3 regions of the Vibrio sp. R10-SF1-ISO8 genome follow, and region 2 is predicted to be linked to each of the others. Evidence: predicted binding sites of a transcription regulator. Region 2 holds the regulator's gene; each other region holds the start of a gene.
What was found. The regulator CRP, encoded in region 2, controls carbon source genes, mostly activating them, when cyclic AMP is high. The targets are predictions, from matches to a motif close to TGTGANNNNNNTCACA.
Positions count from the first base shown of each region.

Region 1: a site for CRP is predicted at 3,702-3,717, ahead of deoD (purine-nucleoside phosphorylase). Genes of this name have one in related genera too.
Region 3: a site for CRP is predicted at 7,692-7,707, ahead of malT (HTH-type transcriptional regulator MalT). Genes of this name have one in related genera too.

Region 1 is NZ_JCBDHL010000010.1:759,358-769,869, forward strand. It holds gene AC6R00_RS09110 (tetratricopeptide repeat protein) at 1-1,232, opposite strand, end outside; gene AC6R00_RS09115 (transposase) at 1,357-2,826, opposite strand; gene deoD (purine-nucleoside phosphorylase) at 2,886-3,596, opposite strand; gene AC6R00_RS09125 (YbgA family protein) at 3,948-4,901, shown strand; gene AC6R00_RS09130 (MerR family transcriptional regulator) at 4,891-5,679, shown strand; gene phrB (deoxyribodipyrimidine photo-lyase) at 5,689-7,104, shown strand; gene AC6R00_RS09140 (L,D-transpeptidase family protein) at 7,105-8,010, shown strand; gene AC6R00_RS09145 (Lpp/OprI family alanine-zipper lipoprotein) at 8,060-8,308, opposite strand; gene AC6R00_RS09150 (DEAD/DEAH box helicase) at 8,652-9,995, shown strand; gene AC6R00_RS09155 (DEAD/DEAH box helicase) at 10,136-10,512, opposite strand, start outside.
Region 2 is NZ_JCBDHL010000016.1:188,200-198,711, forward strand. It holds gene astA (arginine N-succinyltransferase) at 1-553, shown strand, start outside; gene astD (succinylglutamate-semialdehyde dehydrogenase) at 589-2,046, shown strand; gene AC6R00_RS12800 (DUF1338 domain-containing protein) at 2,230-3,021, shown strand; gene crp (cAMP-activated global transcriptional regulator CRP) at 3,382-4,014, opposite strand; gene AC6R00_RS12810 (phosphoribulokinase) at 4,257-5,126, opposite strand; gene AC6R00_RS12815 (YheU family protein) at 5,215-5,427, opposite strand; gene AC6R00_RS12820 (hydrolase) at 5,467-6,444, opposite strand; gene AC6R00_RS12825 (TIGR02444 family protein) at 6,466-6,945, opposite strand; gene AC6R00_RS12830 (ABC transporter ATP-binding protein) at 6,942-8,864, opposite strand; gene kefG (glutathione-regulated potassium-efflux system ancillary protein KefG) at 9,036-9,623, shown strand; gene kefB (glutathione-regulated potassium-efflux system protein KefB) at 9,613-10,512, shown strand, end outside.
Region 3 is NZ_JCBDHL010000010.1:554,741-565,252, reverse strand. It holds gene AC6R00_RS08190 (hypothetical protein) at 1-99, opposite strand, end outside; gene glgB (1,4-alpha-glucan branching protein GlgB) at 235-2,412, opposite strand; gene malQ (4-alpha-glucanotransferase) at 2,599-4,779, opposite strand; gene AC6R00_RS08175 (glycogen/starch/alpha-glucan phosphorylase) at 4,879-7,332, opposite strand; gene malT (HTH-type transcriptional regulator MalT) at 7,899-10,512, shown strand, end outside.

The sequences.
Region 1 (10,512 bases), on a different contig from region 2:
AGAGAATGGGCGAGTTCAGTACAGACCTCTAAGTAATTAGAATCTTCGTGTTGGATGACAATAACAGCATGATTAGAGCGCTTTAGCTCGGTTTTAAACAGAACCAGTTGCTCCCACCAGTAGGTTTCTGACACCATCTGGCTAAGCTGCTTTTCGGGGTCAAACTCATGCTGACCACGAATTCGATTGATTAGCTTACGCGCTCTTTGTTCAAGTTGACGTTTTGATGCTCTCGCTTTATCGTTACTGACTCGTGCGGTTTGCTCCCTGAGCATACTCGTGGAGTGTTTACGATATTTTTGGAAGGCTTCTAATGCGGTTTTAAAGTCACCGGATTCTTCCGCTACGCGAGATTGTTGAAAACAGATTTGTGAAAGTAACTCACCATTATCAAATGTCACTGCTGACTGCTCTGCTTGAATGAGCAGTTCCGCTGCTTTCTGTGGATTTTTGCGAAGCAATTCGACTCTGGCACGGCTGATAAATGAGTGTGCTTTCATCCATACAAGATCATGTTGCATCGCCAACTCGTGGGCTTTTCGCGTCGCTTCTTCAGCATCTTCGACGCGCTCTAAACCAAGCAGAGCGAGACCTCTAAAGTCCCAAACTTCTGCTTGCCATGTATTGTCGTGATGATCTTTAAGGGCTTCGGCTGCACCATCTAGAACCGAGAGCATTTCTACGTAGTTGTTGAGTAGGTAATGATCCCAAGCCAACAAGATACGCGCTTTACCTTCTAGCCAATTAATTCGAGCATTATTTGCCACGATGACCGCTAACTCGTGAGTGGTTTTAGCGAGGTTATATTCGTGGGTAATTCGCCAAACATTACCTAAGCCGATTAGAGATTCGAGCTGAATTTCGACTTCATCAACTAATGCAGATTGCTCTAAGGCATTGATCCAAAACTGTTGGGCTGAGTAATAACGGGCTTGTCCCCAATAATGCAGGGCATGGATGTGAAGGATCTCAGGGAGTAGGTCGTCGGTATCTAAGGCGTTAAGTTTACCGTGCGCATCTTTGATGTACTTAAGCCCTTTGCGGTACTCCATGGTACACCACGCGCACCGTGACATGATGATAAGGCACTGAATTTCACCTTCAGGGTAGAGGATTTGCGCAGAACGCGCAGCACACTGCTCAGCGATAGCCCATACTTTTTCAGGCTCCGATTCGACCTTGCTTTTTAGCTGATCTATTTCGACCTCTAGAAGTCGCTGGCTTTTATCCAATGAATCAATCCTTTAAGGCTATTACCGTAGGCACACTAGTTATTATATGAATAGCCATTCGCTAAACTCTACTAAAAGTACCAATACACCGAACGATTAACGGTGCTCGTCACAATACTGATAATTATGAAAGGAGCTCGCGCAGTGTCAAAGGTGATTGAGTTAATTCCAGATTCTGAGCAGCTGTCTTCCCCGTTTTATCTTGATAGCACAAATTATGCCAAGCACGGAAAATATCCAACATAGGCATTAGTCCACCTGGACGCAGCTTGCGTCTAGGTTCGTTGACAAAACTTTCGAACAAGGTCTGAAAACGCTGCTGATAAAACTGGGTGCGCCGGATAGAAGCACTTCTTAACCATTGTTTTGGTTCATTATTTTGACCGGCAAGATAGCAAATGCCTTTCGATGAATCTTGGCTTGATGCTATCGCCCAACGATCTCTCCACCAACCCATATGGACGATGTCTACTTTGTTGATAGCGTTGTTTTCATTCCACTCTTTATCTTCTTCAACATACATAAGGTCGATATTTTGACGCAGAATGCGTGGCAGACAGACACTGAGCGCTGCAGAACGCAAAACAGGGTCTTGTGGCAAGTAGATTGAAACTTGGCGCTCATCTTGGCACAAATCAAGCACGTGCAAGAAATGCGCATACGAAGTGTAAGGCGGGCGAATTAAAGCGCCTTTAGATGGATAGTTGAAAACCGTGAGATTACCCATTGGGTCTTCGACATTTCCCCTCGCTAATATGGTTTGGTACTGCTGATCAATTCGTTCTCTCAATATCGGCGATGGAGTAGGGGCTGGCATGTTCGCTTCGGAAGAGTGTTGTTTTGAGACGAAACGGGCTGGGTACTGATATGGGTCATGATCAACATCACCGCTAGGCTCTTCCGCTGCTGAATAATTCACATGCTGACAAAGTATGTAACCACTATGGGCTTCACCTGTTGCCATCCACAACACACCATTATTACTTTTCGGCTGTAGAGGGACGTAAAAAGAAGCCAGTTCATAACTTGCAGCATGATTCACCCAGCGCGCATCAAACATAGCGAGCTTACGTCGGCATCGGCTCGCAATATGATCGAGGTGATCATAAAACGTCTTTGGATTGATTTCTAATTTACGGCAGATCTCGCGTACCGAGTAGCCCATAAAAAGCAAACCAAGGAGGTTTTCTTGGAATTGAAGTTTTTTGTTTGCCCCAGACCATTTGTCGACAAAGGTAGATTGGCAATATTTACAGCGATAGCGTTGGCGATCACCGCTATAGCCAAAAGCATGGTAGAGGTGTTTGTGGGTATGAACCGATAAGCCAAAATTGTCGCATTCGTCGTTGCGACAAGCAGGAAGGCCATCACTGTGGAGTTGACGAAGTCGATGAAGCTCGTTGAGAACTTCTTGGTTGTTAAGTAAGGGGGGGAAAGCGCCACATTCCCGGCATACCATCGCAGGTCGCTTAGGGTTAGCATGCTGCACAACGTAACGATGTGCATCACTCAATCCAAAGTTGTCACACGCCAATGTTTTACAAAAGTTGAGCTGTAACCCGTTTGCTTCCTTTGGCAGTTGGCCGGCTGTCACTATCTCCCCCTCGGGATTATTCGGGCCACCAAACTAGGTTTGGTGGCGAAAAGAATGAATTAGATGTTGATTGCAGTTTCTAGAGCTACTTTCATCATGTCGTTGAATGACTTTTGACGCTCTTCAGAGCTAAGCTTCTCACCGCGGATGATATGATCAGACACTGTTAGGATAGTTAGAGCTTTCGCGCCAAGGTCTGCTGCAACACCATAGATACCTGCTGCTTCCATATCTACACCTAGGATGCCAAGCTTTTCCATTTTCTCGAAGATGTCTGCTTCTGGAGTGTAGAAAAGATCTGCAGAGAATACGTTACCCACTTTTACTGGTACTTCTTGAGTACGTGCTTGGTTAACAGCTTCTTCTAGAAGGCCGAAATCAGCGATAGCAGCGAAGTCGTGATCGTTAAAACGAATACGGTTTACTTTAGAGTCAGTTGACGCACCCATACCGATAACAACGTCCATTAGTTTTACGTCGTCACGTACTGCACCACAGCTACCTACACGAATCACGTTTTTAACACCGTATTCAGCGATTAGCTCGTGAACATAGATGCAGCATGAAGGAATACCCATACCGTGACCCATAACAGACACTTTCTTACCTTTGTAAGTACCTGTGTAACCGAACATGTTGCGAACATCACATACTTGCTTAACGTCATCAAGGAATGTTTCCGCGATGTATTTAGCGCGTAGTGGGTCGCCTGGCATCAGTACTGTTTCAGCGAAATCACCTGGTTGTGCATTAATGTGTGGGGTTGCCATAGTTATTACTCCAAAAATTATTAGTAATTCGAACTGCTGATTACTAATTATGTTGATTTTGAAAAATCTGTTGAGGCAATACTAGCTATATCTGCCCTTGCTCCGTGAGAAGTATGTCACAAAAGGGGGGTAATTGATGCTTTTAGTCTCTGTTGATAACTAAATGTGTTGAAAGTGAATGAGCAATCGATTTGTAAAAACGTTTGCTTCATTCAGTGAACCAAAATGTGGTTAATCACGTAGGTTAAATACACATTATACAAACATTTATTTTGTACAGCATTTGGGAATTGTGCTAAAACTTATACAAGAAATGTTTTTGTACAGCTTGGCTAGGCAAAGGAGTCCATGATGAATCAGCAGCAGATAAAAATAGGTATCAGTTCTTGTGTTTTAGGTGAGCGTGTTCGATTTGATTCAGGACACAAAGTTAGTAAGTTTGTCACCAAGGAGCTTTCTCCATATTTCGAATTTGTTCCTGTTTGCCCTGAAGTGGGTTCTGGAATGCCTGTTCCTAGGCCAACTATACGATTGATGTCCAATGAGGATAGAATTGCTTTGGTGGAAACGAAAGATCCTACCAAAGAGCATACGCAGGCTGTCGTTGATTACTCGAAGAACAAAGTTGTAGAGCTTGAGCGAGAAGAATTGTGTGGTTACATCGTATGCGCTAAATCCCCAACGTGCGGAATGGAGCGCGTTAAAGTCTACAAAAAGAACAGCGCAGAGAATGTAGGGGTAGGCTTGTACACTAATGAGCTGATGAAAGCCATGCCTTGGTTGCCGGTAGAGGAAGATGGTCGACTCAACGATCCGGTTTTGAAAGAGAACTTTATCACTCGTATTTACACACTCAGAGACTTTTATGATTCTGTCGGTGATGAACCTACTCGTGGGAAGATCGTTGCGTTTCACTCTCGCTACAAATTGACCTTAATGGCTCATCACCCCGCTTCATACAAAGAGCTTGGTAAACTCGTGGCAAATGTTAAGGATTACGACATTGAAGAGTTCTACAAGCTATACAGAGTCGCTTTGATGGCAGCGGTTTCACACAGAGCAAGTAGGAAAAACAATACCAATGTATTAATGCATCTTCAGGGGTATTTTAAGCGAGAGCTCAGCAAGTCACAGAAAAAAGAGCTGAGACAAGTCATAGAGGACTATAGAGTAGGGCTTCTTCCCTTGCTTGCACCATTAACACTAATTAAGCACTATTTAGCGGATCATCCAGATGCTTATTTGGAAGACCAAGCTTTTCTGCAACCTCACCCACAGGAGTTACGTTTAAGATATGGGCTATGAGAAAAAACTGTACGCGATTCGCGAGATCTCTGAGATTACTGGGGTTAAGCCAGTAACCTTACGCGCGTGGCAGCGACGTTACAGCCTAGTGCAACCTCAACGAACTGAAAAAGGCCATCGCTTGTATACCGATGAACACATCGCCTTGATAGGAGAGATACAAGGTTGGCTGAGTAAAGGAGTTCCGATTGGTAAAGTAAAAGACGTACTAGAGTCCACTGAACCAAATAAAGGCGAGCAGTATCTAGTGAGTGAGCAGTTGGATGAAGTGAGTGCTTTCTTACAGGCATTAGCGGATTTGAACAAAGGAAAAGCGGATTCAATCGTAAGTACTGTTTTTAAAGAGTACCCACTTGGTGTGGTGCAAAAGCAGTTTGTGAAGCCGACAGAGAAAGCACTGTCTGTGGTTAGAATCGGCTTGCGTGCCTTACAAAAGGGGTTGATGGAGTCCATTTTTGTTGCTCGGCTCAACGCAATTATTGAAGCAGAGAACAAAGCCGCTAAGTCCGGGAAATGCTTATTTATTAATTACGATAGCGTTAACGACATACATGCACGTCTTTGGGCATTGCATTTATCAGAGTCAGGCAAAAACCTAGTCATCATAGATGGAATCGAAGATTTGTCCGGCCTAGTTGAACACGAAGGGCTGAATGCGTACGACACCGTCGCTATTTATAGCTCGCGTCCTTTGACAACTGGACAAATCGCTATTGTTGGAAAGATAAAGTCATCATTTTCAGGACAGGTTGTCCTTTCAGACTTAATAGAAAAGTAAGGTCTGAATATGAAGATAGTCTGGCTGCGAAGAGATTTACGTGTTGAAGACAATACCGCTTTGAGCGAAGCGTGTTCAAGTGGAGATCCTGTTGTTGCTCTGTATATTGCAACGCCGCAAACTTGGCAGGAACACTCACTTGCCCCGATTCAGGCTGATTTAATTTATAGTCGACTTTTGGCATTGCAACACGACCTGAGTAAGAAAAACATCTCCCTCTACTACGCTCAAAAGGATTCTTATAAAGATGCCGCGAGATTGGTAGCTGAAGTCGCGGTAAAACAAGGCGCGAGCGGCGTTTATGTTAACAAAGAGTATGAACTCAATGAGCGTTGCAGAGACGAGTTACTATCCGAGCTTCTCGTGACTGAGGGGATTGAATGTAACAGCTATGATGACAAATGCATTCTCAAACCCGGCAGCGTGGTTAACAAGCAAGGTGACTACTTCAAGGTATTCACCCCGTTCAAACGCGCCTACTTGGCCGCAATGTATTGTCATCCAGTTGCTGTCACAAAGCTAACTCCTCAACTGAGGAGAGGGGAGCTGACATCAAATAGTGTGGAAGAATTTTCAGTCCAGTGTGATTTTGACTACCCAAGAGTATCGAGTGAAAGATACGCTGTAGATACTGAGCAGATAATCCAAGCGTTAAGAAGTTTCGATAGTGACAAGGTTGATAGCTATCATTCCCATCGTGATTTCCCCGCGATTGACGGCACAAGTACTCTTTCTCCCTATTTAGCCATTGGAGCGCTCTCTGTCAGACAATGCATGGCAAGGCTCATGTACCAGCAAGCCCTTCCTTTAAGTGGTGGACGTGAGGCTTGGCAAAGCGAATTGATTTGGCGCGAGTTTTATCAGCATTTAGCCTACTTTGAACCAAAATTGTCGCAAGGTAAGAGCTTTACTTCATGGGGAGACCATTTAGTCTGGCTCAATCCTATAGAGGCCATCGATGCGTGGAAAAAAGGCCTGACAGGTTATCCGATTGTCGACGCGGCAATGCGTCAGCTTAACGAAACAGGTTGGATGCATAATCGTTTGAGAATGATAGTGGCGAGCTTTCTAGTTAAAGATCTTCACGCTGATTGGCGTGTTGGTGAACACTATTTTATTTCCAAACTCGTAGATGGGGACTATGCCGCCAATAACGGTGGTTGGCAGTGGTGTGCGTCGACAGGCTGTGATGGGCAACCTTACTTTCGTATTTTTAATCCGACGACACAGGGAGAGCGCTTTGACCCTGATGGCACTTTTATTCGGCGTTGGATTCCAGAGCTAATGAACGTGCCAGACAAGTACATCCATCAACCTCACAAGTGGGGTAATGCTAAAGATTTGTCATATCCAGAACCGATAGTTGATCATAAGACCGAAAGAGAGATAACCTTAAGCCTCTATAAAGAAGCCAAGGAAGTTTAAATGGTGCGTAAGTTTCTCGCATTCTTGTGTTGTGTCAGCTCGCCTCTTTTTGCTGCGACGTATGAGTTACCTGTAGAGGGCAGTAGTATCGTGGGGCGAACTCAGTACCATCAGGTACAAGAAGGGGAGACGCTCGCCAATATTGCCAAGCAATACGATGTCGGTTTCTTGTCGTTGATGGCTGCCAACAAAGGGGTCGACCCGTTTTTGCCTAAGGCGGATTATGTTTTAACGATTCCAACTCAAATAATATTGCCGAACGTAGATCGCGAGGGGATCGTGATTAATCTAGCGGAACTTCGACTTTACTATTTCGAGCCAGAGTCTAACAAAGTGCATATATTTCCGGTTGGTATAGGGCGAGTAGGGCGAGATACGCCTGAAATGGAAACCTCCATTAGCCAAAAACGTCCAAATCCGACTTGGACTCCTCCTGCTTCAATTCGCAAAGATTATTTAGCCAAAGGGATTGAATTACCGGCAGTGGTACCCGCTGGTCCAGAAAATCCTCTGGGTGAATATGCTCTGCGATTGGCGCATGGTGCAGGTGATTATCTTATTCACGGGACTAACAAAGACTTCGGCATCGGCCTTCGGGTGAGTTCGGGGTGTATTCGTATGGAGCCAAAAGATATCGAGTGGTTATTCCCTCAAGTTAAGCTTGGGGACAAAGTCACTGTGATAAATGAGCCTATAAAGGTTGCACTAGAACCAGATCGTAGTGTGTTCCTAGAAGCACATGAGCCATTAACACGTAGTGACGGCGTAAAGAAAGTGCTTGAGATACCACAAGAGCTTAGTTGGTGGTTAGAGGAATTTGATCAATCGGATGTGAAAGCAAGAGCTGCTATATTGGCGCAAAATGGCGTGCCAGTCGAAATAGTCGCCCCGACACTGATAAACTAAAGAAAAAAGAAAGGGTCTGCATGCAGACCCTTTCTTTTAAAAGACGAGATTACTTAGTGTAAGACTGAGCAATGTTGTCGATACGTTCGTTTGCACGTGCTGCTTCTTCTTGTGCTGCCATTGCAGAGTCACCAGACTTACGTACTTCAGATTGTAGCGCTTGAACGTCTTGGCTTAGCTGGCTTACTTGATTGCTTAGCTCATCCATTTTCGCCGTTGTCGCTTCGTCTGGACCAGATGCACAACCCGCTAGTAGAAGAACAGAAGATGCTGCAGCTGCGATCAACATTTTGTTCATGAGAGAACTCCTTGCATAAATAAGTATCAAAAATATGTCCTATACCTTTTTATCGTATAGTGACGTCAATCAGTGTAGCCCTAATTTTACGCTTGCTAAAGCCAGCAAAAGTCAAAAAAACCCAAGAATTTAAGTAATTATCAAATTAGTTGAGCTACGTCTCATTGGTAAGAGCAATAGATGCAAGAGACATAGAACTGACATTTAGAGTAAAAGTACGGGGAAAAGAATATTTTCTGTGATCTCTATCCTCTCAGAGTGAATCCAGTTATCATAGCCTGTTTTTGAATAATTCGTGTTGTACGAAGCTTTTCGAGCTGTGATGACAACGCTGTGTGACCAATTGGAGAATACTTTGCACTTTAAAGATTTAGGTTTAGACAATCGCTTACTTAAGAACTTGAAGCACTTTGACTTTAAGAAGGCGACAGAAATTCAGCAGCGTGCGATACCTGTCGCAATTGCTGGCAAAGATCTGTTGGCTTCTTCAAAGACAGGTTCTGGTAAGACGCTAGCTTTTGTATTACCTATGCTACACAAGTCGCTAAAAAACAAAGCATTCTCTGCAAAGGATCCGCGTGCAGTTATTCTTGCTCCGACACGCGAGCTTGCGAAGCAAGTGTATGGTGAGCTGCGCTCAATGTTAGGTGGACTATCATACGATGCGACGTTAATTGTTGGTGGTGAAAACTTTAACGATCAAGTGAAAGCTCTGCGCCGTTACCCTAAGTTTATTGTCGCAACACCTGGACGTTTAGCCGATCACCTTGAGCATCGCTCTCTATTTCTAGACGGCCTTGAAACTCTAGTGCTTGATGAAGCTGACCGTATGCTAGATCTTGGCTTCGCACCAGAGCTTCGCCGTATTCACAACGCGGCTAAACACCGTCGTCGCCAAACTCTTATGTTCTCAGCAACGCTAGATCATGCTGAAGTTAATGATATTGCTATGGAGATGTTAGATGCTCCAAAACGTATTGCAATTGGTGCTGCGACAGAAAAGCATACTGACATTACTCAGAAGTTCTACCTGTGCGACCATCTTGATCATAAAGAAGCAATCTTAGAGCGCATTCTAGAAGAAGCAGAATACAAACAGCTGATTATCTTTACTGCAACGCGTGTTGATACAGAGCGTTTAACAGAAAAACTTAACGAGAAGAAGCTCAAAGCAATCGCGCTTAGCGGTAGCTTAAACCAGACTCAACGTAATACCATCATGAGTCAGTTTGAACGCGCTGTGTTCAAAATACTGGTCACGACAGACGTCGCTTCTCGTGGTCTAGATATCGCTAACGTTACCCATGTTGTAAACTTCGACATGCCAAAACATACGGAAGAATATGTTCACCGTGTAGGTCGTACAGGCCGTGCTGGTAATAAAGGTGATGCCGTTTCTCTGGTAGGTCCAAAAGACTGGGATAGCTTTAAGCGTGTAGAGGCTTATCTACAGCAAGACTTAAACTTCTCTGAGCTTGAAGGGTTAAAAGGCAAGTTTAAAGGTTTGAAACCGCGTAAACCTGATTTCCGTAACAAGGGCAAAGCGACTAACAAAGCCAAGCCACAAGCGAAGAAGTCAGCGAAGAAGCCAGTCAAGCGTGACAAGAGCTTCCACCAGAATGTAGCAGTGGGTGATAGCGTGTTTATTCCTAAGAAGAAAACACCGCCTAAACCTGATAGCGAGTAATCAGAGTTAAACTAACAAAGCCATTTGGTTCTGCCAAATGGCTTTTTTGTATCAAGAGTTTGGTTGAAGCAGCGCAAAATCAACGGACAAAAAAAGGAGCCAAATTTGGCTCCTTTTTTAATGCTTGCTAGCAGAGGTGATTAATCTTCGCGGTTACCACGACCATGGCCACGTTCGCCACGGTAGTTACCACGGTGATCGCCACCACGGTTACGGTCAAAGCGACGCTCGCCATCACGACGACCACCTTCGCGATTACCACGACCGCCTTCACGGTTGCCACGGTAGCCACCTTCGCGGTTTCCATCACGGTTGCCACGGTAACCACCTTCGCGGTTTCCATCACGGTTGCCACGGTAACCACCACCATCGCGACGTCCACCGTCACGGCGACCGCCATCACGACGACCACGAGGCTCACGGAAGTCATCAAAGTCACACACTACCGCGCCAACTTCTTTCTGACGAATGCGTAGTTTACGTAGCTTGTTAGCTGTCTCAGACGACATTGCTTTTG
Region 2 (10,512 bases):
ATTCTCTAAAACGGTCTTTGCTGAGATGCGCGGTGTATCGGATGAAGAAGGCAACTCACCATTCTGGCAGTGGCTACAAGAGCACTTCTTCTCGATTGATTTCACTATGGCTGATTACCTCACTGGTATCGGCAAGAAAGGCTTTATTGCTGACCTGATGCCTAAGCTGCCAATCTACATCAACCTATTGAGCAAAGAGGCTCAAGAAGTGATTGGTCAAGTGCATGAAAACACCAAGCCAGCGTTACGCCTGTTGGAAAAAGAAGGCTTCACTTGTCGTAACTATGTCGACATCTTTGATGGCGGCCCAACGGTTGAGTGTGATGTACGCAATATCGAGTCAGTTCGTCACTCATTTAGAGCAAAAGTCACTATCGCGGAACACAACAGTTCTCAAGACTACTTGATCTCAAACACGTCGTTTGAAGACTTCCGCGCAACTGCGGCGAAAGCGGCTTACGATCAGGCTTCAGAGTCAGTGATTTTGTCTCCTGAAGTGGCGAATGCCCTCAAAGTTAACGAAGGCGAATTCGTTCGCATGTTGGCTCAATAGAGCTTTGTATTAAGGAAAATGTGAAGGAACAAGCTATGACACATTGGATTGCTGGCGAATGGGTTGCAGGTCAAGGTGAGTCGATGAACTCACAAAGCCCATACAACAACGAAGTTATCTGGCAAGGCGAAAGCGCAACACCGCAGCAAGTAGAGCAAGCGGTATCAGCGGCACGCAGTGCATTCGTTGGCTGGAAAAAATTAGGCTTTGCTGAGCGTGAAGCGATCGTTCTTGCTTTTGCTGAAAAGGTAAAAGAGAACAGCGAACAAATCGCAGAAATCATCGCTAAAGAAACCGGTAAGCCAATTTGGGAAACTCGTACTGAAGCGGCGGCAATGGCAGGTAAGATTGCGATTTCAATTCGAGCTTACCATGACCGTACTGGTGAAGCTCAGCGTGAAGCTGCTGGGAACCAAATCGTCCTTCGTCATCGCCCATTAGGTGTTATGGCGGTTTTTGGCCCATATAACTTCCCAGGGCACCTACCAAACGGTCATATCGTACCTGCGCTACTGGCAGGTAATACCGTGGTATTTAAGCCGTCAGAGCAAACGCCGCTAACCGGTGAGTTTGCCATGAAATTGTGGGATCAAGTTGGTCTGCCGAAAGGTGTGATCAACCTAGTACAAGGTGCTAAAGAAACCGGTATTGCACTGGCTGATTCTAAAGGCTTAGATGGCGTGCTGTTCACAGGTAGCGCGAATACAGGTCATATCCTGCATAAGCAGTTTGCTGGTCAACCGGGTAAGATGCTCGCGCTAGAAATGGGTGGTAATAACCCAATGGTGATCTCTGAAAATTACGGAGAGTTGGACGCGACCGTCTACACCATCATTCAATCTGCGTTTATCAGTGCGGGTCAACGTTGTACTTGTGCACGCCGTTTGTATGTTCCAGTTGGTGATAAAGGTGACTTACTGGTCAACAAGCTAGTGGAAGCAACAAATAAGATTCGTGTCGATCAGCCATTTGCTGAGCCAGCACCATTTATGGGCCCTCAGATCTCTAAAGCGGCTGCTGACTTTATTCTTGCTGCTCAAGCAAATCTACAAAAGCTAGGTGGCGAGAGCTTAATTGAAGCTAAAGCCGGAGAAGCTGCATTTGTAACACCAGGCATTATTGATGTTACCGCGATTGCTGAGCTACCAGATGAAGAGTACTTCGGCCCACTACTACAAGTGGTGCGTTACCAAGGTCTAGAGAAAGCGGTTGAGTTAGCCAACGACACTCGCTTTGGTCTATCCGCAGGTTTAGTGTCTACTGACGACGGTGAGTGGGAATACTTTGTTGACCATATTCGTGCTGGTATCGTAAACCGCAATCGCCAGTTAACTGGTGCAAGCGGTGATGCGCCATTTGGTGGTCCGGGCGCGTCAGGCAACTTACGCCCAAGTGCTTACTACGCAGCAGATTACTGTGCTTACCCTATGGCTTCGATGGAAGGAGGAGAAACACTTCTTCCTGCAACGCTAAGCCCAGGTGTTGAACTATAAAAAACCATAAATTTTAGGGAATTCCCTTCTCGCCTCCCCGAGCCGGGAGGCATTTGAAACGTCACAGGCTGAAGGCTATCTGATCAAACTTTCTGGACACATTTGGTTGGATGGCCTTTTTTATAATTAAACAGATAACTACTCATTCTCCATTTACGTAAACCACCCCTACAAGGAGGCGTTATGACGCCAGATGTTTTATTCCAACAGTTATGGAATGACTATATTCAACGCTTATGTCCCTCTGCTGAACAAGTCCACCAACTTCTGCAAGAAGACGAAGCGCTGATCAATGACCACATTGCTCTGCGCACTTTCAATGTAGAACCCCTGGGCATTGCGACCCTTGCACAACCATTCTTAGACGTAGGCTACAAGCCATGCGGTGACTATGTGTTTGAAAGCAAGAAGCTTGTTGCCAAACATTATGAGCACCCAGACCCGAAACAGCCAAAAGTGTTCATCAGTGAATTGAAGGTTGAAGAGTGTTCTGCCGAGCTACAAGCTATTGTCGCTAAGCTTGTCGAGCAATTGGACACCAGTAAGCTAAAAGGTCATGAGTTCTTGTATGGCGGTCGTTTGTGGGACATCAGCTTTGCTGACTTTCAGACGTTAGCGAAAGAAAGTGAGTACGCTTCTTGGTTAGCAGCGCATGGTTACGGCGCTAACCACTTTACGGTTAGCGTCAATCAGCTCAACGCGTTTGAAGAAGTAAAAGGTGTCAATGACCACCTACGCGATTCCGGCTTTACCATCAATGAGTTTGGTGGCGAAGTGAAGGGCTCTCCTGATGTGCTGCTAGAGCAATCTTCAACGATGGCGGATAAAGTCGCGGTAACCTTCACTGAAGGTACAGAGATTATCCCTGGCGGTTTCTACGAGTTTGCTAAGCGCTACCCAATGAGCAACGGTGAACTTTATCCAGGATTTGTCGCAGCTTCTGCTGACAAGATCTTCGAGAGTACGAACGGGTAGAGAGTAGATGCGAGATTCGGGCTTCGCCCTGCGAGAGTCGAGATCGGACTTCGTCCTTCGAGAGGTGGGAGCTAGTAGTGAGGCGATAGAGCCTTATGTCTACAAGGTGTTGACAGAACGAGTCCTTAATCAGTCATAATTTTCTCGATTCTCGATTCTCGATTCTCGATTCTCGATTCTCGATTCTCGATTCTCGATTCTCGATTCTCGATTCTCGATTCTCGATTCTCGATTCTCGATTCTCGATTCTCGATTCTCGATTCTCGATTCTCGATTCTCGATTCTCGATTCTCGATTCTCGATAAAAAAGCCACCAATGTCTCCATTGGTGGCTTTTAAAATTTTAGCGGTTAATCGAAATTAACGAGTACCGTAAACCACGATAGTTTTACCGTGTGCAGAAATTAGGTTCTGCTCTTCTAGCATCTTCAAGATACGACCTACTGTCTCACGAGAACAGCCAACGATTTGACCGATTTCTTGACGAGTGATCTTAATCTGCATGCCATCAGGGTGAGTCATCGCATCTGGTTGCTTCGCTAGGTTTAGTAGCGTTTGAGCAATACGGCCAGTTACGTCTAGGAATGCTAGGTCACCTACTTTTTGGCTAGTCACTTGTAGGCGGCTTGCCATTTGCGCAGATAAGCGCATTAGGATGTCTGGGTTCACTTGGATAAGCTGACGGAATTTCTTAAATGAGATTTCCGCAACTTCACAAGGAGATTTAGCACGAACCCATGCTGTACGCTCTTGGTCTTCTTCGAATAGACCAAGTTCACCGATAAAGTCACCTTGGTTTAGGTAAGAAAGGATCATTTCCTTACCTTCTTCGTCTTTAATAAGAACCGCTACTGAACCTTTTACGATGTAGTACAAAGTTTCAGCTTTCTCGCCCGCATGAATTAGCGTGCTTTTTGAAGGGTACTTATGAATATGACAATGTGAAAGAAACCACTCTAATGTTGGGTCGGTTTGAGGTTTACCTAGAACCATAATATCTCACTTCCTCTGCAGGGTACGCTTGCCGCTTTCCATATTTTAGCTAAGCCTTAATCAAGACCTACTAGGATAAGAGCACTTTACAAATGCTGCAAGCCAACTTGTGTTTCGGTAAGAAATAGTATCCTTTTTCGAAAACGATTTCTTGATTTTAATCGGGTACAACTGGGGTTTTAGTACGCAAAACTGTGCACATGATCACGGTATGAAAAGTAATCGTGTTCTAGCTGTGGGTATTAACCAATTTTGCCCGTTTCGATGAGCTGTTGAAGTATCGGTTTAACGATTAGCTCCATGGCAAAACTCATCTTACCGCCAGGGACAACAATCGTGTTATGACGCGACATAAATGCCCCATCAATCATTGCCAGTAGATATGGGTAATCTACGTTTTTAATGCCTCGTAATCGGATAACAACAAAACTCTCATCTAAACTCGGAATGCCTTTGGCGTTAAGCGGGTTAGATGTGTCGACGGTAGGGACACGTTGAAAGTTAATATGAGTACGAGAAAACTGCGGGGTAATGTAGTTCAGGTAGTCATCCATTGAACGGACGATAGAGTCCATCACCGCTTCACGTGAGTGACCACGATCACGGGTATCTCGAACGAATTTCTGAATCCATTCAAGGTTCACGATAGGCACCATGCCAATCAGAAAATCAACATGCTGTGATACGTTAACCTCGCCATCGACAACACCGCCATGTAGACCTTCATAAAACAGGACGTCGGAGTTTTCTGGCAGATCTTGCCAAGGCGTAAAGGTGCCTGGCATTTGGTTGTATGGAACCGCTTCATCGAACGTATGCAGGTAACGGCGGATTTGACCGACGCCTTCTTGACCGTATTTGCGGAAGAACTCTTCAAGTCCATTGAAGTCGTTCGCCTGAGGGCCAAAGTAACTGATATGGCGACCTTGCTCACGTGCCTTACGGATTTCAACATCCATCTCAGGGCGCGTAAAGCGGTGGAAGCTATCGCCTTCAACCCATGCAGGTTTAACGTTCATCATATTGAACATCTTGCGGAAAGCTTCAGAAGTCGTTGTGGTACCAGCTCCAGAGGAACCAGTAACCGCAATAATCGGGTGTTTTGCTGACATGACAAACCTTGTCGTAATCTAATCCTTTAAACGAAAACCACTATAGCACGCTTTAGTGGTCAGTCACTGTATGCGATGCGCTAAAGTACTAAAACTTTCGTTTGAGTTGAATATCAACGGTTTCGTGCAGTTCAGAGAACACAACAACCGCTTCCCCTGATTCCAACTGGGTACGTATTTGATCGACTTTGTCTTGCAGCGAGATCTCGACATCCCCGTAGTCAGTCCCTTCACGCAGGACGAACTCACGAATGAGATTTTCTAGTGTTGCTGGCTCGATTTGTTGCCATGGAACGATCATAAATACCTCTTATTTTATGATTTAGGCCAAGGTGATTGGCTACGCAGAGAGAGCCAAACTTTCATAGTATGCAGGTAGTGCCTCTTCGAGCCAAAACCTCGGTTTTAACGCGCTGCCGGTAACAAAACCAACATGCCCACCTTGTTCAAACAGTCGGTAGTCAATGTTATCAGGCAAGACATATTTTGGAATCACAGCATCGGTCATGAACGGATCGTCTTTCGCATGGATGATCTGTGTGGGTAGAGTGATTTCTTTTAGGCGATGGATGCCCGAGCAGCGCTGATAATAGTCTTCTGCGTCCTTGAAACCATGCAGCGGGGCGGTGATCAGGTCATCAAACTCGTACAGTTTAGTCACGCGCTTGATGTTTTGATAGCTCAATCCAAGCTCCCCTTTCAGCAGTTGATGCTTTTGCAGTGCGCTTTTCTTCAGCGATGATAGGAGATAGTTTTTATACAGCTTGGAAAAGCCTTGTTCGATGCGCTCAGAGCAGGCAGACAGGTCGAGTGGCGCAGACACTATAGTGGCGGCATCAAGCAAAGGATCTTGATTGTATTTAGCGAGGTAGTTGGCCAGCATATTACCGCCAAGAGAAATCCCGACCGCGACTTTGGTTTGTTGTGGGAACAGCGAATCTAGATGTTCAAGGAAGAAACGGGCGTCTTCCACTTCTCCTGAGTGATAGGCGCGAGCAAGTTTGTTGGGCTTACCGCTACAGCCACGAAAATGCATCATCACCGACAGCCAGCCTTGCTTAGCAAAAGCATCCATCAAACCATTAGCATACGGGCTGTAGAAACATCCTTCCAAACCGTGGAACAAAACAAAAATCGGCTTGTTTTTGGCTGACTTGCCATTGATATCTTCACTCCAAGCGATATCGAGGAAGTCTCCATCCGGAGTATCTAAGGTTTGCCAGATTGGTTCAAACAGGGCTTTTTTGCGAATAAAGCGCGGAGCAAGCGTTTGTAGGTGTGGGTTAGCTAATCCTTTAGCGGCAACAAAATGAGTCATAACGGTTCCAAAGCTTAGGGCTTAGAGATTGGCAATATCGTCGATAGGTTCAGCGAAAGCCTCATACAGCTGTTCACCGCCTAATTGGCGGCAGTAACGTAAAGTAAGGGGCTCTGCGTGATTCACTGTAAGTTCAATACTGTTGATGCAATCGACCAGATCAGATTGTTGCTGCTTTTCTAATTGCAGCTCAAATTGCAGTGATTCACGATACAAGGTATCTGGGAGGTGGAGCTTGAGTTTTCGTCTTAGCTCGCGGTAACTGTGCAGTAAGGCTTCTGAGCGCCCTAGGCATTCTTCAACCTTGTGCCAGTCTTGCTCTTGAAAGCAAACCTGCTGCTCATCAAGCCATTTAAGCAGCAGGAGTAGGTTAACGTTACCTTTGAAGTGGTTTTGCAGATGGAGGCACGCCTCTTTTACTTCTCGCACACTGTAGTACTGCAAGCTAAATTGCCACAACCGTTCCAGTGTTAAAGAAATAGCGACGTGCTTTGAACTCATTGGCTATTGAACTCCTGCTCCATATTCTCTAGCTCTTCTTGTAGAGCCATCCATTCCATTTCGACATCTTCTAGCTCACCTTTGCTATTGGCCTGAATAGCTAACACTTCGTTAAGTTTAGCTTTATTTTCGGCATCATAAAGTGAGTTATCTGATAATTGCGTTTCTGCTTCCGCAAGTTTAACGCCCAACTTATCCATTTTTTCTTCAAGTTTTGTCAGGTTTTTGCGAATTGGTGCCGTTTGCTTGCGGAACTCGGCTTCACGACGTTTTTGGTCTTTCTTTGCCGCCGCGCTGTTTACAGAGCTTTTCTCTGGTTGCTGAGCTTGAGCCTCTCGGCGCTCGGCTTTTTGTTGTTCCGTCAACCACTTGTAGTAATCAGCTAGGTCGCCATCAAATGGTGCAATTTGGCGGTCATGTACAAGGTACAAGTCATCTGTGGTTGCACGTAACAAGTAGCGGTCGTGCGAAACAATCACCATGGCACCTTCAAAGGTTTGCAGAGCCATCGTGAGTGCTTGACGCATATCCAGATCAAGGTGGTTAGTTGGTTCGTCGAGCAGCAACAGGTTAGGTTTTTGCCACACGATCAAAGCCAGTACTAGGCGCGCTTTCTCGCCACCAGAAAACGGTGCGACTTTTTCTAACGCTTTTTCGCCTTGGAAGCCAAAGCTGCCTAGGTAGTTACGCAGTTCAAGCTCGTTCTTATCTGGGGCGATTTGCATCATATGCTGCAGTGGTGTTTCTTCAGGGTGCAGCGTTTCCAATTGGTGCTGAGCAAAATAGCCAATCTTGACGCCTTGTGAGTAGGTTAGATCGCCGCTCTGAGGAATAAGCTCACGCGAGAGCAATTTGATGAGCGTTGATTTACCCGCACCATTGCGACCGAGAAGGCCAATGCGACTACCAGGGACTAGGTTAAGGCGTATCTTTTCTAAAATCAGATTGTCGCCATAGCCCGCTGATACTTCATCCATCATGATGATTGGGTTTGGCAATGCTTCTGGGTCGCGGAACTGGAAACTGAACGGGTTATCAAGCTGAGCAGGTAGCACTTTTTCCATACGCTCAAGGGCTTTGATACGGCTTTGTGCTTGGCGAGCTTTTGAGGCTTTATAGCGGAAGCGGTCGATATAACTTTGCATATGCGACATTTGCTTTTGCTGCTTTTCAAATTGAGCTTGCTGCAAGATAAGCTTTTGCGCGCGCTGATCTTCAAACGAAGAGTAGTTACCTGTGTACTCATTGAGTTGCTGGTTTTCGACATGAATAACGCGACCCACGATAGGATCTAGGAAATCACGGTCGTGAGAGATAAGGACAAGCGTACCAGGGTAGTTTTGCAGCCAACGTTCGAGCCACATAACAGCATCAAGATCTAAGTGGTTGGTTGGCTCATCGAGTAGCAAAAGATCCGAGCGACAAAGCAGTGCTTGTGCAAGGTTAAGGCGCATACGCCAACCACCAGAAAACTGAGTGAGATTCCAGCTCATCTGATCTTGGCTAAAACCTAAACCATCGAGTAGCTCTGCGGCGCGTGCGCGAATACTGTAGCCACCAATGGTTTCAATCTTGCCATGGATTTCGGCGACCAAAGTGCCTTTGTCCTGTTGTTCTGCCGTCTCTAGCTCTGATTCAAGGCGGCGGTATTCACGGTCACCATCAATGACATACTCAATAGCACTGCGCTCCAGTGCAGGGGTTTCCTGTGCCACCCAAGCCATTTCCCAGTGCGCCGGTTTACTGAAGTTACCCGCGTCAATAGAGAGTTCGTCTTTGATTAGGGCGAACAGGGTTGACTTACCACAACCGTTTTTGCCGACTAGACCGACTTTATCGCCTGGATGAATGGTCGCCGAAGCTTGATCTAGAAGTGGTTTGCCACCTCGAAGAAGCTGGATGCCAGAGAAGGTAATCATAATCTTTTGCTTTGTCTTTGCTCGTATTGCGACGAATAGTAGGGTAGTTAACGAGTTATGTCGATCGTTGCGTTATTGCCACTAACAACGTATAACAAACTGATAACGATAAATGGCAATAAAAACAGTCATAACTGGCTATTCATAACATTAAGGATTGCTGTCGAAGGAATGCAGAGTTTATCATCCGACAAGCCTAAAGTGTTGGTGCTTTATGCCCATCCAGAGTCACAAACTTCTGTGGCTAATCAAATGATGATCAAGAAGATTGAATCGCTTGATCACGTCCACGTGCACGATCTTTATGCACACTACCCAGATTTTTTTATTGATGTTCCGGCTGAGCAGCAATTGCTTGAAGAACACGATGTGATTGTGTTCCACCATCCTCTTTATATGTACTCTTGCCCCGCTTTGCTTAAAGAGTGGTTCGATCGCGTTCTCGGTAAGGGGTTCGCCTACGGCAAGGGAGAAGCGCTGAAAGGAAAATACTGGCGCAGCGTGATTACCACCGGAGGCAAAGAAGAAGCTTTTGGGCGCTCCGGTTACAACCGCTATCCGCTCGATGAAATTTTGCAGCCGTTTGAGCTTACTGCAGCGTTGTGTCAGATGGAGTGGATTGAGCCACTGGTGCTCTATTGGGCACGCAATGTCAGTGAAATGGAACGCTATCAACATGCGGAGACCTATCGTCAATGGCTGAATAATCCATTGCTAACCTATACTGAACAAGTAGTAGGGGGTGGGAATGGCGCTTGAAAGTGATTTTCTCCAGAGTAGTGTGATCTTTCTGACGGCTGCGGTTATTGCCGTGCCGCTTGCTCAGCGATTGGGTCTTGGCTCAGTGCTGGGCTATTTGCTTGCGGGCGTCGCGATTGGTCCTTGGGGGCTAGGGTTGATCCGCGATGTAGAAGCCATCCTCCATTTTGCTGAGTTTGGTGTCGTTCTGCTGCTGTTTCTGATCGGTTTGGAACTGAACCCGAAAAAGCTCTTACAAATGAAAGGCCCGATATTAGGGCTTGGCGGAGCGCAAGTTGTTGTCACAACTTTGGTATTGTCGTGCGTTGCTTATCTGGCAGGAACGTCTTGGCAAACCAGTCTTGTGATTGGTATGGGCTTAGCGCTTTCTTCTACTGCTATCGCCCTACGAGTCATCGAAGAGCAAGGGTTAGCTGGTGGCGAGACCGGACAGTCTGGTTTTGCGGTTCTGCTATTCCAAGATATTGCGGTCATTCCTATGCTCGCGATTCTTCCGGTCTTAGCCGGGAATACAGCAGGTAACTGGCTCGATGCGTTGTGGATGCTAGGTGGTGTCGGCGGGCTGCTGGTTGGTGGTCACTTCCTACTTAGGCCTCTATTTCGCTATGTGGTGCTCAGTGGTGTCAGAGAGTTGTTCACAGTTGCAGCACTGCTGTTGGTCATTGGCATCGCCTTGTTAATGAAACACCTTGGTCTATCCATGGCACTTGGCACCTTCTTGGCGGGCGTGTTACTCGCAGAGAGCGAATATCGCCATGAACTTGAGATAGCGATTGAACCTTTTAAAGGCTTGCTGCTTGGACTGTTCTTCATTGCTGTTGGCATGGCGGTCAATCTTGGCTTACTTGCTTTAGAGCCTTTCACAATATTAGCCGCTGTTATCGGGTTA
Region 3 (10,512 bases), on a different contig from region 2:
GCATTGCGACTGGAAGACATAGGGAGCAAGATTATCTTTTGAAGACTGACAACCAGAGAGTACGGTAACGGCGATAAATAGTGGGATTAAGGGTTTCAATTTCAGCTCCAAAACCATTCATTATTGTTATGGATAGTTTATTGAGCCATTGATTATTAATGTATATGGATGTTGTAAGGCTTTGTCATCAAATGTCAGAGCTAAAAAAGCCCAGTTTTCACTGGGCTAGTTTGGTTAGGCTAACTTATAGAAGACGGTCGCTAACGGCGGCAATCGTAAATGAATGGATTGTTCTAAGCCCTCGCTTGCTACCTCTTCGCTCGTCACCGAGTTAAGTACTTCAAATCCACTACCGTGGTACTTGTTGTCATCGGTGTTAAGCAGCAATTGATAGGTTCCTTCATGTGGTACACCCAATCTGAACTCTTCGTGCGGGACAGGAGTAAAGTTGGTCACGACAAGAATACGCTCTCCACTATCACTCAAGCGCTCATGAGCCAAAATCGACGCTTCAGCAGCATCTTGCAATCGCCACTCGAAGCCACGCGGTTCGCAATCTAGCTCATGCATTGCTTTCTCGCTGCTGTATAGCTTATTGAGATCGCGAGTCAACGCCTGAACCCCTTGATGGCGTTCAAAATCAAGCAGGAACCATTGCAGTTGATCGTCATGGTTCCATTCCGCTGTCTGACCAAATTCTGCGCCCATAAAGTTAAGCTTTTTACCCGGTTGTGCGTACATGTAACCAAGGTACGCACGCAAGTTGGCCGTTTGCTGCCACTCGTCGCCAGGCATCTTATTGTGAATAGAACCTTTACCGTAAACCACTTCATCGTGTGATAGCGACAGTACATAGTTCTCGCTGTGGGCATAAACCAATGGGAAGGTAATCGTATTGTGATGGTATTGACGGTGAATCGGGTCTTCTTGAATGTAAGACAAAGAGTCGTGCATCCAGCCCATATTCCACTTAAATCCAAAGCCTAAGCCGCCCATAAAGGTAGGTGCAGACACTCCCGGGAATGCGGTCGATTCTTCAGCTATGGTCATCGCATTCGGGAAGTATTTGTACACTTCCTCATTCATCCACTTCAGCGTGGCAATCGCATCGTAGTTTTCATTGCCACCATCAACGTTTGGAATCCATTGATCATGGCTACGTGAGTAATCGAGGTACAACATAGACGCGACAGCATCGACTCGAATGCCATCAATATGGAACTGCTCAAACCAATACAATGCGTTAGAAACTAAGAAACGTCTTACATGTTCACGGCCTAGATCGTAGATGTATGAGTTCCAATCTTGGTGCCAACCGCGACGAGGGTCTGGGTCGTGGAATAAAGGCGTACCATCAAAATTCGCTAAGCCGTGATCATCTGATGGGAAGTGCGCTGGCACCCAATCAAGTACCACACCTAGACCGGCCTGGTGACACTGATCGACGAAGTATTTAAAGTCATCTGGTGTACCAAAACGACTGGTTGGCGCAAATAAACCCACTGGCTGATAGCCCCAAGAGCCATAGAATGGGTGCTCGGAAACAGGCATCAATTCGATGTGGGTGTAGCCCATATCGACAAGATAAGGAATTAGCTGCTCAGCCAACTCACGGTAGTTTAAGAAGTCACCGTTCGCACCACGACGCCAAGAACCCGCATGCAGCTCATAGAAAGAGAGCGCTTCTTTGCGCTTTTCCGTCACTGGACGATTTTGCCACTGATCATCTTGCCATTGGTAACGGCTATGATCGTAAGTCACTGAAGAAAAAGAAGGGTACTGCTCCGCAAACGCGCCCCAAGGATCAGCCTTATGAGGTAAGCCTTCGCCATTTGGCCCTTTTAACTCAAATTTGTATTGAGTACCTTCAGGGAGATTTGGAATAAAGATACCCCAGATACCATAGTCGAGACGCTGCATAGGCGTGCGGCGTCCATCCCACTGGTTGAACTCGCCCACCAAACTACACGCAGAAGCATGCGGAGCGTATACCAAAAAACGGATACCCGAAATCTGTTTGCCACCACGCTCAAGCGTCATAAACTGCGCGCCCATATGCTTGTACATTTCTTTAGGCGTATGCAGCTCATCATATTCAGCGTAGATGTTGTGATACTGATAAGGATCATCTACCAGTTGCTCGGTGCCATTCCAATCGACGGCAAGCAGGTAGTGTGTTAAGTGTAAATCTTGCTCTTGTTTAAGGATAAAGCCAGAGGCATCTTCCCTTTCAAGTTCTACTCGCTGATCGTCGATCACTAATTCAACTTTATCAGCGCCTGGCATCCATACACGCAAAGCACCGTGCTCTGGATCGATAAAAGGCCCGATAAACGAAAATGGGTCAGCGAATGTCGCGTGTGAAAGCCGGTTATAAATCTTTGTTGCCTTATCTAACGTTGTTGTTTTCAAGTTACTTCTCTCCCTAACCTAACTTTCATAATCCAAATAAGATTAGTTGTCGTATTGACAGGTCAAATGACCCAAAAAGCCCGCTATGCAGCGGGCTTAATTAGCGTTATGACAGTTTACCGAATTCCGGCTCTACATAGAGTGATACAACCTAAAATTTTCTATGTATGAACTGCAATTAGACGACTATTTGCTTACTTTCGCTCGAACTTCGGTGAGCTTGTGAGCAATGCGATTAACCCCTTCATGCGCGAACACTTCGTCGAGATTCATCGACAGTTTACGACGCCAGTTTGGATACTCATCGACCGTGCCAGGAATGTTAACTGGCTTGTCCATTTCAAGCCAATCTTCCAGCTGGACACTGAGCAGTGTCGAAGAACCTGCTGCAACATGAAGTTGAAGTGCTTCCGCTAGGTAAGAGTCCATTGGTACATATTGCGCATCACGGCCCACACCTTCTGGTAGGTAACCATGCCATGCCACTGAGTCAAGGATACCTTGCTTACACTCTAGACGGTCAGCGAACAGACCTTTGAGCTGCTCTGCGTCAGGATAAAGGCCAAGCTCTTCACCCATCTTAAGGTCTTCACAGTGCCAGAAACCACGGAGCGTTGGCATATCGTGAGTACACAGGGCAGACATAGATTGCTCTGCGTAATGAGCAGGTGAAATAAAGCCGCCGTCATCTTCTGAAGTTTCAAAGAAGAAGACCTTGTATGAGTGAACGCCAGCGTCGCGTAGAATCTCGACGATTTCATCAGGCACAGTACCTAAATCTTCGCCAATCACACTACATTGATAGCGATGCGACTCTAATGCCAGAATCGCTAGCATGTCTTCCACTGGGTAGTAAATGTAAGCGCCTTTAGTTGCGTTTTCACCTTTAGGAATCCACCATAAACGTAGCAGGCCTAACACATGGTCAATACGCAGTGCGCCACAGTGCTTCATGTTCGCGCGCAGCAGCTTGATGTATGCATCATAGCCAGTCGCTTGCAGCACTTGTGGATTCAGCGGAGGTAGTCCCCAGTTTTGACCAAGTGGTCCAAGGACATCTGGTGGAGCACCGATGCTTGCATCCATGATTAGGTTACCATCATCCGCCCAAGTTTCTGAGCCTGAATCCGCCACACCCACAGCCAAGTCGCGGTATAAGCCCACTGACATGCCTTTTTCTTCAGCCAAAGCTTGCGCTTCTTTAATCTGAGTATCGGCAACCCACTGTAGGTACATGTAAAGATGAACTTGATCTTGGTTTTGTTCGATAAAGCTTTGCACCGCACTGTTTTCAAACTTACGGTACTCTTCAGGGAATACAGGCCAGCCCCAAACATTAGAATCTTCAGCGTGCAGTTTAGCGTGAAGCGCATCAAACGCCGCTTGATGAACTAAGCTCTCGCCACCCTCTTCAACAAAGGCTAAGAAAGTTTGCGCTCGCTCTGAATTTTTATCTAAGTGACGTTTCTTAAACTCAGTAAATAGCTGAGGCAAGACACTCATTTTCAGATCAGAGACTTCGGTGTAGTTTACCCAGTGTGACTCGCGTGCTTTTTGCAGACGTTGTTGGAACTCTGCACTGCCCACTTTTTGCTGCGCTTCAATGCTTAGTGCAAACTCCGGCACAGAACTAACGTCAATGTACATGATGTTTAGCCAGCGGCGTGACGACGGGCTGTATGGGCTCGCCCCTTCTGGGTTTGCCGGGAACAATGAATGAATTGGGTTTAAGCCAACAAAATCACCACCGCGTGATGCGATATCGGCAACCAGTTGTTTAAGGTCACCAAAATCACCAATACCCCAGTTGTGCTGAGTGCGAAGCGTGTAAAGCTGAACACTTGGCCCCCACATTTTCTTGCCGTTTAAGATGCCATCTTGTTTGAAACACGCTTTTGGCGTCACAATCAATGTCATCTCATAAGGGGCTTTACGACGCTTACGAGTGATAGTCAGCTTGTGATAACCCCAAGCGATATCTCTCGGTAATGCAAACACTAAAGGGCCACCCTCTTTGCGCTCATCGCGTACGATTTGCGATTGAAGATAGCCTTCAAGTACCTCTCCCTGCTCAGTATCTAAGCGCCAGCTAAACTCACTTTCACGAGCACTCGCTCCTAGATTCAGCGCCACTTCGACAGGTTCACCATCGCGGACAACCAGTACTGGGTCTAGCACATCTTTCTTATGCTTTTTCTCTGCTGATTTCAGAAGAGTTTCATCATTTGTCGTGTCATAGCCTAAAGACGCAAGTAAGTGACGAATGGTTTCGTCTTCAACTTTAGCTTCATCTCCCCACGCGCTAACGTAGCTGTCGGCAATTCTCGCCATTTCAGCGACTTGTTTTAATGCGTTATCTTGTTTCATCGCTCTCTCCGAAGGACTGCTAATACCTTCAAAATGTAGGGTTATTAATCATTATAAAAAGAGTAGAGCCAAGGCACATGGCCTTGGCTTTTTAATCAATTAGCGCTTAACAGCTTCTAATTTCCAAATGTTGTTCACGTAGTCTCTAATTGAACGGTCAGAGGTGAACTTACCAACCAAGGCGGTGTTCAATATGGCTTTCTTCGCCCAACCCGCTTGGTCTTTGTATTGTTTGCCCATATCTTCATGTGCTTGAACATAAGAAGCAAAATCAGCTAAACATAGGTATGGGTCACCACCATCTAGCAAGCTATCGAATGTTGCACGAAGTAGGCCTGGTTGACCTGGGGTGAACTCTTCGCCCGCAAGCAGGTCAAGCGATGCTTTCAGTAGAGGATCTGCGTGGTAGTAGTCGTAAGGGTTGTAACCTTGCGCTTTCACCGCTTGCACGCCTTCAACGTCTAGACCGAAGATGTAGATGTTTTCATCGCCAACTTCTTCACGAATCTCTACGTTCGCACCATCCATAGTACCGATAGTTAGTGCACCGTTTAGCGCCATCTTCATGTTACCCGTACCTGATGCTTCTTTGCCCGCTAGCGAGATTTGCTGAGAAACATCAGCCGCTGGAATGATGATTTCAGCCATGCTTACGCGGTAGTCTGGGATGAATACCACTTTCAGCTTGTTGCCAATGCGCGGATCGTTGTTGATCTTCTCAGCAACCTTGTTCACTGCGAAGATAATCTCTTTCGCTAGGTGGTAGCCTGGCGCTGCTTTCGCTGCGAAGAAACATACGCGTGGCGTACACTCAAAACCAGGTTCATTGATGATGCGGTGGTACAGAGACAAGATGTGTAGCAAGTCTAGATGCTGACGCTTGTACTCGTGCAGACGTTTGATTTGAACATCAAAGATAGCATTTGTATCTAGCTCGATGCCCATGTTCTCTTGAACCCAATCAGCTAGGCGCTGTTTGTTTTGCTTCTTAACTGCCATGAATTCCTGTTGGAACTTAGCGTCAGTTGCAAACTTAGCAATACCTTCTAACTGCTCAAGTTTTGCTGGCCACTCGCTGCCAATCTTGTCAGTGATCAGCTGAGACAGACCTGGGTTACAGAACTTCAACCAACGACGAGGCGTTACACCGTTTGTTACGTTAGTCAGTTTACCTGGGAAGATTTCGTTAAACTCAGGGAATAGGTCTTTCTTCACTAGCTCTGAGTGAAGCGCTGCTACACCGTTGACTTTATAAGAACCGATAACACAAAGGTTAGCCATGCGAACCATGCGGTTGAAACCTTCTTGGATGATAGACAGCTTCGCTTGCTTCTCACCATCACCAGGCCACATCTTACGTACTTCTTGTAGGAAGCGGTGGTTGATTTCAAAAATGATTTCCATATGACGAGGTAGTAGACGCTGAATCAGCGACTCTGGCCACGTTTCTAGTGCTTCTGGTAGTAGCGTGTGGTTAGTGTAGGCAAAAGTATTTGCACTGATATCCCACGCTTTATCCCAAGATAGACCTTTCTCGTCGATAAGGATGCGCATTAGCTCTGGGATAGCAATTGTTGGGTGCGTATCGTTAAGCTGAATTGTTTCTTGCTTAGGAAGATCAGCCAGCGCAAAACCTGCTTCTTCATGACGACGTAGAATGTCGCGTACCGATGCCGCCGAGTGGAAGTACTGCTGCATTAGACGCAGAGTTTTGCCTTTCTCGTGGTTATCATTCGGGTAGAGAACTTTAGTGATATTGCCCGCATCGATAAGAGCGTGCTGCGCTTCAAAGTAGTCGCCGTTGTTAAAGCTCGCTAGTGAGAATGGTGCAATTGCCTGACATTCCCAAAGACGTAGTGGGTAAACTGTATCTGACTCGTAACCCACGATTGGTAGATCCCAAGGCATTGCTTTTACGCTCATACCCGGTACCCATTTACGAACTTCTTTACCGTTCTCATGTGTTACTTCGACATGACCATAGAAGCCAATTTCTTGCGCAAGTTTAGGACGCGCGACTTCCCAAGGGTAGCCTTCAACACCGCGCCATGCGTCTGGTGCTTCTTGCTGACGACCTTCTTCGAACGATTGTTTAAACAGACCGTATTCGTAGTGTAGGCCGTAACCTACTGTTGGGTATTCTTGTGCAGCACACGAATCCATAAAACACGCTGCCAAACGACCTAGACCACCGTTACCCAGTGAAGGATCACGCTCTTCTTCAAGTAGGTCCGTTAGGTTTTGACCTAGTTCAGCCATCGCATCAGTGATTTGATCATATAGACCCATGCTGATTAGGTTGTTACCTGTCAGACGACCAATTAGGAATTCTAGAGATAAGTAGTTAACGCTTTTTGCGTTTTTGATTTTTGGATCTTGCTCGGTTTTAAGCAAGTCAAATGTTGTTAGTTCAGCAAGCGCTTTGCCCATAGCTAAATACCACTCACGCGCTGTCGCAGTCTCTTCAGTCTTAGCGTAAGTTGCTGAAAGGTGCTTCTTCACATCAGCTTGGAAAGTCGCTTTATCAAAATTTTTCTGTTGCGTAGGTTTCATTAGAGAAATCTCACTTATTGGTTCTAATCCATCTGTGCCATATCGTGCATTGACATGAACAGCAAAACATCCTCCCACAACACGGCAATTTGGGAGGAGGACGAAGGGCGTAGAGGGCGTATTACCAAGGGCTCAGTGATCTAACTCTCATTTAAATTCAACATCGTCTGAGCTCTGGTGATAGGGATCACGCCATCAACGCATTTAACCTATAACTGATGTATTAAAGATATGTGTAGAGGAACATAGTCAATTGAACAATATGCATACTCGGTCACAATAAGATTTGCTAGACGATGCAAATTACATGCTTTTTGGTGCAAGTGGGTGATCAAATCCCATTATTCACCCCACCAATAAGTGACAAGAATCACAAAAATAGGGCGTAGTTAGCATCAAAATGTGAATTACGCGAAAAACCCGCCGTCGATCAATAACTGTAGCGATTATTCTCAAGTAACATCCTTGCCAATAAGCTTAATTGCACAATATTTACTCAATTACGTACCAAGCTGATTGGAATTACGTGATCCTCTAAATATAGGGCACGGCATAGGGACAAAAAGATGTGGATTCCTTCGAAATTAACTCGCCCGGCTCGCTTACATAATGCGATTGTCCGACCACGAGTACTAGACCTTCTTCAACAAGCTCCATTTTACAAACTGGTCTTGTTTAGATCTCCTGCTGGCTATGGAAAAACCACGATGGCCGCCCAATGGCTATCAGATAAGTCACACGTAGGCTGGTACAGTATTGATGAGAGCGATAACGATTCATTCCGCTTCATCAACTACCTGCTACAAGCGCTCAATAAAGCGACGGATGGCAGTTGCCCGAATTCACAAAAGCTAGCGGAAAAGCGTCAATTCTCGTCGCTTCACTCATTGTTTGGCGAAGTCTTCACGGAAATGTCGAACTTCCATCAAGAGTGTTACTTGGTGCTAGACGACTACCACCTAATTTCAGAAGATGAAATTCACGAAGCGATGCGCTTCTTCCTCAAACATATGCCAGATAACGTCACTTTGGTTGTAACCAGCCGAGCAGCTCCACCACTTGGCACCGCTAACCTTCGTGTTCGCGATCTGATGATCGAAATTGGCGACGAGTTACTCGCGTTTGATACGGAAGAGACCACTCGATTCTTTAACCAACGAGTCGCGGACGGCATTGACGATGCAACGGCAAGTAATCTAAGAAACTATGTGGAAGGTTGGCCGTCAGCATTGCAACTTATCGCTCTGCAAGCCCAGCACCAGCATAAAACCTTAGCTCAATCAGCGGAATCTTTCTCTCAGTTTAATCACGCTCATCTATGGGATTACTTGGTTGAAGAGGTGTTTGATCTTCTCGACAAAGAAACGCGTCATTTCTTACTTCAATGTTCGGTACTCGATCATTTCAATGATCAGTTGGTCTGCGAGCTGACAGAGCGTGAAGATGCCCTTAGCATGATTGAGTCACTAAACCGATTCGGCCTGTTTATTCACCCGCTAGAGGGCGAGCAAAACTGGTATCGCTTCCACAACCTGTTTGCAGAATTTCTCGCTCACGAACGTACTGCGCGTATTCCTCAACAAGAGAAACAACTGCATCAAACAGCAGCAAAAGCTTGGTTGAAACTCTCTTCACCTCACCAAGCGTTGCGTCATGCTCAAGAAGCCAATAACAGCCAACTGACAGCGGATATCTTAAGCCAGTATGGTTGGAAGATGTTTAACGGCGGTGAGCTAATTACGCTAGAAAAAGCGATCAATACCCTCACCTCTGAGCAACTTTATAGCGAGCCTAAACTCTGCATGCTGCAAGCTTGGTTGGCTCAAAGCCAGCACAGATATAACGATGTCGGTGACTTATTGTCGAAAGCCGATGAGCAGATGCAGCAGCTAAACATTGTATTAAGTGCTAAAGAGCAGGGAGAGTTCAATGCTCTGCGTGCTCAGGTTGCGATTAACCAAGACGAACCAGAGAAAGCGCTCGAACTTGCTGAACTAGCACTGAGTCAAGTAGACAGTACGGTTTATCGCAGTCGCATCGTTGCAACCTCAGTGGTCGGTGAAGTTAACCACGTACTCGGGCATCTAAGCCGCGCCCTACCTATGATGCAACAAACAGAAAAGCTGGCTCGCCAATACCAAGTCTATCATCAGGCCTTGTGGGCAATGCTTCAGCAGAGTGAAATCCTCATTGCTCAAGGCTATGTTCAAGCGGCATATGAGGTACAGGATAATGCCTTCAAACTGATCGAAGAGCACCAATTACAGCAAGTGCCTCTGCATGAATTTTTGCTTCGCGTCCGAGCGCAAATTCTGTGGTGTTGGAACCGCTTAGATGAGGCAGAAGAGTGTGCCTACAAGGGTTTACATGTTCTAGGCGACCACAGTCCAAGTAAGCACTTACATAGCTACTCAATGTTGGCACGTATCGCAATTGGTCGTGGTGAACTCGATAAAGCGGGTAAGTTTATCGAGCAGATTGCTCACTTACTTAAACAGTCCACTTACCATGTTGACTGGACCGCCAACGCATCACTTTCGCTGATTCTGTTCTGGCAAGCTAGAGGCGATCTAGACTCCATTCAACAGTGGCTTGAAACCACAGTACGTCCTGAAACGGCATGCAATCACTTCACTCAACTGCAGTGGCGCAATATCGCTCGCGCGCAAATCGCTCTAGAGCAATATGCAGATGCAGGCAAAACACTTGAATTCTTACAGCAACAAGCGCAAGAAAACGAGTTGTTGACTGATACCAATCGAAACTTGATTGTTGAAGCGGTACTTGCCGTTTCTCAAGATGATGAAGAAACTGCACGTGAACACCTAAAACGCGCGTTGGAGTTAACCAATCAAACCGGTATGTTGGGTAATTTCCTCGTCGATGGCGCCAAGATTGGCCATATCTTAGAGAAACTTAACCAGAAAAGTGAACTCGGCGACTTAGAGCGCCATCGCGCACAGCAGTTGCTTAAAGATATTTCAACTACCCAACGCAGCAGCTCCGTTCACTTTGATGAAGAGTTTGTTGAAAAGCTAGTCAATCACCCAAATATCCCAGAGCTTGTTCGTACTAGCCCGCTAACTCAGCGTGAGTGGCAGGTGCTGGGGCTGATCTATTCTGGGTTTAGCAACGAACAGATTGCTCAAGAGCTCGATGTCGCCGGCACAACGATCAAAA